Linked DNA regions of Methylosarcina fibrata AML-C10. The protein of the gene in region 1 binds, or shares a complex with, the protein of each later gene. Links are inferred from orthologs where the notes say so. Each region holds a gene or a part of one and is shown on either strand. Other genes may lie near its edges. The genes, in order: trxA and trxB.

The links.
Region 2: the proteins of trxA (region 1) and trxB are in contact, whole or in part, in a crystal structure (PDB 1F6M), measured with the Escherichia coli proteins. The link is inferred for Methylosarcina fibrata AML-C10 from one-to-one orthologs.

The regions. Positions count from the first base shown.
Region 1 is NZ_KB889965.1:2,733,980-2,737,060, forward strand. What follows is about bases 153-2,907. They hold trxA (thioredoxin TrxA), read left to right. Parts: upstream 153-1,244; coding sequence 1,245-1,571; downstream 1,572-2,907. Other genes in these bases: A3OW_RS0112915 (DEAD/DEAH box helicase), read right to left, coding at 153-1,129; rho (transcription termination factor Rho), read left to right, coding at 1,760-2,907. Outside these bases: more of A3OW_RS0112915, read right to left, coding at 1-152; more of rho, read left to right, coding at 2,908-3,016; A3OW_RS0112930 (undecaprenyl-diphosphate phosphatase), read left to right, coding at 3,079-3,081. UniProt on the Escherichia coli protein: Participates in various redox reactions through the reversible oxidation of its active center dithiol to a disulfide and catalyzes dithiol-disulfide exchange reactions.
Region 2 is NZ_KB889965.1:572,029-575,202, forward strand. Bases 231-3,078 are described here. They hold trxB (thioredoxin-disulfide reductase), read left to right. Parts: upstream 231-1,101; coding sequence 1,102-2,055; downstream 2,056-3,078. Other genes in these bases: A3OW_RS0102865 (DNA translocase FtsK), read right to left, coding at 231-898; A3OW_RS27595 (hypothetical protein), read right to left, coding at 936-1,103; aat (leucyl/phenylalanyl-tRNA--protein transferase), read left to right, coding at 2,124-2,819; A3OW_RS0102885 (arginyltransferase), read left to right, coding at 2,816-3,078. Outside these bases: more of A3OW_RS0102865, read right to left, coding at 1-230; more of A3OW_RS0102885, read left to right, coding at 3,079-3,174.

The DNA.
Region 1 (3,081 bases):
TGATCGCTTCGCCGCTCGCGCCAAAGCGCGCGGTGCGCCCGATCCGGTGCACGTAATCCTCCACGTCCTGCGGCAGATCGTAATTGATCACGTGGGAAACGTCGGGAATGTGCAGCCCGCGGGCCGCGACGTCGGTTGCAATCAGCAGGGTAATGTTGTTTTCCTGAAAATCGTTGAGAATCCGCTGACGTTTTTCCTGCGGCACGTCGCCGCTTAAAGCGGCCGTTTTATAACCGTTGACGTTGAGGACGTCGTCCAGTTGTTCCGCGCATTTTTTGGTGTTGACAAAAATAATGCTGCGCTGGGGCTGATATTGATTCAATATGCCGAGCAACAACGGTATTTTCTGCTCGTTGGACGGGCAAAAGGCGCTTTGCCGGATGGCTTTGGAAGTCACCGCCTCGGCCTCGATGCGAATCAGCACCGGATTGTTCATGTGTTCATAGGCCAGTTCCGTAACCTTATAGGACAAGGTCGCCGAAAACAGCATGTTCAGCCGCGTTTCCGGCGGCGGCATGCGCCGAAACAGATAACGGATGTCCTTGATGAAGCCCAAATCGAACATGCGATCGGCTTCATCGAGAACGCTGACCTGGATGTGATCCAGGGTAAAGGCGTTCTGCCGGTAAAAATCGATGATGCGCCCCGGCGTGCCGATGATGACGTCGACGTTCGATTTGATTCGATCCAGTTGTTTTTGATAGTCGGTGCCGCCGTAAATCAAAGCGAACCTGAGATTAAGAGGCTTGCTGAGCTGCAAGGCGTCCTTATGGATCTGAATGGCAAGCTCACGGGTCGGCGCCAGAATGATCGCCCGCGGGTTTCTGTTCCTGCCGCTTCCGGCAGGAGGCTTGGGCTTTTTCACATCGGCTTCGGAAGCTTCCTCTTCCTCGCCGGCGCCTTCGACGTCATTGACCAGGCGCTGAAAAGTGGCCAGCAGAAACGTAGCGGTCTTGCCGGTGCCGGTCTGCGCCTGGCCGGCAATGTCCTTGTCGCGCAACAGCAAGGGCAATGCTCTATCCTGAATCGGAGTACAGTACTTGAATCCGGCCTGAGTCAAACCGGTCAGGATTGAATCGGACAATTCCAGATTGCTGAAACGGGTTTCGGTTAAATGTGTCGTATTCATAGTCTCTATAGCATAACGTAAAAATCAAATTGGCAGTACCCGATTAACTAGAAATTGATTGACTACGTGCTTCATCCCTCCTATAGTTTTAATTTTAATTTGTTGGAGAAATAGTGTGAGCGACTCAGTCCTTCATGTGAGTGATAGCGAATTTAACGAAAAAGTTATTAAAGCTAGCGGTCCTGTTCTGGTTGATTACTGGGCTGAATGGTGCGGTCCTTGCAAAATGATTGCCCCGGTTCTGGATGAAATAGCTAAAGATTATGCGGGCAAATTGACCGTCGTTAAATTGAACATTGACGAGAATCCCAAAACCCCCCAGCATTATGGCGTACGCGGAATTCCCACGCTGATGCTGTTCAAGGACGGCGAAGTGGAAGCGACCAAAGTTGGCGCTTTAACCAAATCCCAACTCGCTTCATTTCTTGACAGCAATATTTAAATAGATGCCCCTCACTCGACCCGTCATAATTATTAGACGGGTTCGAGAATTTAAGCTATACTTAATGAAGGCGCCAGGTCCGGTGTCTTCCAGCATATCGTCCGATACACTGCACCCCTTAAATCTGAATCCTGTTCGGGTAATTACGGATCAACTCCGTACCTACTCTCCTGCGAATTGTCTTTTTTATGAATCTAACCGAGTTAAAACTAAAACAAATCAGTGAAGTTATAGAAATAGCCGAGTCCCTGGGACTTGAAAACGTTGCCCGCTCACGAAAGCAGGATTTGATTTTCGCTATTTTGAAAAAGCAGGCAAAAGCCGGGGATGACATCTACGGTGACGGCGTTCTGGAAATTTTGCAAGACGGTTTTGGTTTTTTGCGTACTCCGGGCTGTTCTTATCTGGCAGGACCCGACGATATTTATGTATCGCCCAGCCAGATCAGACGGTTTTCATTGAAGACCGGCGACACCATCAGCGGCAAGATCCGGCCGCCGAAGGATAATGAGCGCTATTTCGCCATGCTCAAGGTGGAGCAGATCAATTTCGAGCCTCCGGAAAACACCAAAAACAAAATTTATTTCTCCAATCTCACCCCGCTGTTTGCCAAGGAGCGTTTTGTGCTCGAACAAGGCAACGGCACCAGCGAAGATTTGACCGGGCGCATCATCGATTTGATCGCTCCCATCGGCAAGGGCCAGCGCGGCTTGATCGTGTCCCCGCCGAAAGCCGGTAAAACCATGATCCTGCAAAGCCTGGCCCAGGCGATTGCCGACAAGAATCCCGAATGTTACCTGATCGTTCTACTGATCGACGAACGTCCGGAAGAAGTGACCGAAATGGAGCGTTGCGTGCGCGGCGAAGTGATCTCCAGCACGTTCGACGAACCGGCGACCCGCCATGTTCAAGTGGCGGAAATGGTCATCGAAAAAGCCCGCCGTCTGGTCGAGCATAAACACGACGTGGTCATTTTGTTAGACTCGATTACCCGTCTGGCCCGGGCCTACAACACCGTCGTGCCTTCTTCCGGCAAAATCCTTACCGGCGGCGTCGACGCCAATGCCCTGGAAAAACCCAAACGCTTTTTCGGCGCGGCGCGAAACATCGAAGAAGGGGGCAGCCTGACCATCATCGCCACCGCGCTGATCGATACCGGTTCGAGAATGGATGAAGTCATCTACGAAGAGTTCAAGGGCACCGGCAACATGGAATTGCATCTCGACCGCAAGATTGCCGAAAAGCGGATTTATCCGGCCATTAACATCAATCGCTCCGGCACCCGCCGGGAAGAATACCTGGTTGATCCCGACACGCTGCAAAAAACCTGGATTCTGCGCAAAATACTGCAACCGATGGATGAAACCGCCGCCTCCGAATTCCTGATCGGCAAGCTGAAAGACTTCAAGACGAACGCCGAATTTTTCGAATCGATGAAGCGTTAATTTTTTCGTAATAATTTTCTTGTATCATTGCCGCCTCATTACCGCTGAATTCCGATCCGTTCATG
Region 2 (3,174 bases), 2.2 Mb from region 1 along the record:
TTTCTTCCAGATCGCTCTGGGTGTAACCTTTTACCCGCGTATCGCGATTATCCAGCAACTCCTGGGCGGGCAGGACGCCCATGCCGGCATCGAAGCTGACGGTTTGCGGTTTTTTGGCCGACGGTTTCGAAGTTTTTTCGGGTACGGCATTGGGTTTTTCCGGAATGACGGTCGGTTTTGCCGGAGCCTTAGGCATGCCGGCCGCTTTTTCCGGAGCATTAGCGGAGAAGGAAGGCGTGCTTTTGGAAAGAGAGGGTTGTGAAACCGGGCGGTTCTCTTGTCCTGAATGTTCGTGCCGCAAATGGGCGGCACTGTGAAATACGACTCGGCAGAGAAAGACGGTGTATTTTCCGATGAGGTCGAGCAGCGCCAGCCAGGAGAGCTTGGTCACCAGCGTGATGCCGGCCAGAAGACCCACGATTAAAAACAGCGTCGCTCCCGAATTGCCGAACATGATGACCAGCGCATTGCCGATTTCCTGGCCGATGATGCCGCCGGTGCTGTTGGGCAGTTCGACTTTGATCCTGAGCAGATACAGATTGGCCAAGGCGGCACCTGAAACGATCGTCGTAAGGATGCCCAGCCACTGAAACACCAGGGTCATTTTCTGCAACGCTTGATTGCGCTGCCGGTAAATGCTGTATCCCTGCCAGAAAATGATCGCCGGGCACAAGTAAGCGATCAACCCCAGGAAGCTGAGGCTGAAATCGGCCAGCCAGGCGCCGAAAACGCCGCAGGCATTGCTGATGGTCTGCACTGTGCCGCTATGAGTCCAGCCTGCGTCTTCATTGCTGAAAGTCACCAGGGAAATCAAAAAAAACAATGCACAGGCTAAAAAAATCAAGACAGCGATTTCACGCAAACCACGAACCGTTTTTTCTTCCATCACAGCAGACATGTTGTTACTCAAATGAATTAATTCCGACAAAACATGATTATAGATTATCTATTGCGTATTTTACATGAATAATAACTTCAGGAGTAACCGGCTTTTTAGGGAGATTTTCACCTGGAACGGCTTGATTTTGAAGTTTACGAAACCCATATTCCTCTTCATAATTTGTTGCAGTTTTCCTATCTTGCTTTTCATCGAGGTTTTTCATGAGCGACTCCAAGCACTGCCGATTATTAATTCTTGGTTCCGGTCCGGCCGGCTACACGGCGGCGGTCTATTCCGCCCGGGCCAATCTGAAACCGGTGATGATCACCGGTCTCCAGCAAGGCGGGCAATTGACCACGACGACGGACGTGGACAATTGGCCCGGCGATGTGGAAGGTCTGCAAGGGCCCGATTTGATGGAAAGAATGCGCCAACATGCCGAGCGCTTCGATACCGAAATCATCTTTGACCATATCCATACCGCGGATCTGTCGGTCAGACCTTTCAAACTGAGCGGAGACGCCGGCAGTTACACGTGCGATGCTTTGATTGTCGCTACCGGTGCTTCGGCTCGCTATCTCGGTCTGGAGTCGGAGGAAGCCTACAAGGGCAAAGGGGTTTCCGCTTGCGCGACCTGCGACGGATTCTTTTACAGAAACAAGCCGGTGGCCGTGATCGGCGGCGGCAATACCGCGGTGGAAGAGGCGCTTTATCTGGCTAATATTGCTTCGCAAGTCACGATTGTCCATCGCCGCGATAAATTCCGTTCGGAAAAAATTCTGTCCGACAAACTGATTGAAAAATCCAGAAGCGGCAACGTCTCCATCGAATGGAACCATACGCTGGATGAGGTGCTCGGCGACGACATGGGCGTGACCGGCATCAGAATCAAGAACACTCTGGACGGTTCGACCAAAGAGCTCGACGTACACGGGGTATTCATCGCCATAGGCCACACGCCCAATACCGAGATCTTTGCAGGACAACTGGAAATGCTGAACGGTTACATCAAGGTCAGGAGCGGCATTGCCGGCAACGCAACCGCTACCAGCGTGGAAGGCGTTTTTGCCGCCGGTGACGTCATGGATTCGGTGTACAAGCAGGCCGTCACTTCAGCCGGGGCGGGCTGCATGGCCGCGCTGGATGCGGAAAAATATCTGGACGAATTGAAATAGCAGGAAGATGGCCGGTCAAAGTCGATAAATTGAGAGGACCCGAAAGACGCCACTTGCCGCAGCGAAGTATGCAACTGACCATCCTCGATCCGGATAACCCCGAGCAGGAATTTCCCGCTCTGGAGAAAGCGTTGCGCGAGCCCGACGGCTTGCTGGCGGTCGGCGGATGCTTGTCCGTCTCCCGCTTGCTCAATGCTTATCGGCACGGCATTTTTCCCTGGTACAATGCGGGCGAGCCCATTTTATGGTGGTCGCCCGATCCCCGGTTGGTATTATTCCCGGATCAAATCAAAGTTTCCCGAAGCCTTAGAAAAACCATAAGAAGGCAAAAATTTTCGGTCAGTTACGATCAGGCGTTCGACGCAGTGATTGCCGGTTGCGCAGACATTCGAAAAGGCAGTCTGGGGACCTGGATTACCCAGGACATCAGCCGTGCCTATAAGGATCTGTTCCGGCTCGGCATAGCTCATTCGGCGGAGGCATGGCACAAGGGCAAACTGGTGGGAGGGTTATACGGTATTGCCCTGGGCCGGGTGTTTTTCGGTGAATCGATGTTTCATACCATGACGGATGCCTCCAAAGTGGCTTTCGTCACTCTGGTCGAACAACTCGAAGAATGGGGATATCAACTGATCGATTGCCAGGTGCATACCGAGCATCTGGAAAGTCTGGGTGCCGTGGAAATCGACAGAAGAGATTTTGTCGAATTACTTGCCCGCTATTGTGAAGCCTCCGCCAAGACCGAGGCCTGGAGTAAGCAATGACTTCCATCCCTTTGATTCTGACCCAGGCGCATCCCTGTAGTTATCTGGAGGGAAAACAGGCGCAATCGCTTTTCGTTCATCCGGCCTGCCGGTTAACGACGCCGATCTACGCCCAATTGCTGGAGCTGGGTTTTCGCCGGAGCGGTGACGAGGTTTATGCGCCGCGTTGTGCGAAATGTTCGGCCTGCCTTCCGGCAAGAGTGGCGGTGGAAGAATTCAAGCCCGACAGAAGCCAGAAACGCTGTCTGAAAAAGAACGGCAATACGCGCGTCGTGCTGAAACCGGCCATTTTTGAAAAAGCCCATTATGAAATGTATCTGCGCTACCAGCATTTCAAGCACGAAGGAGGCGCGAT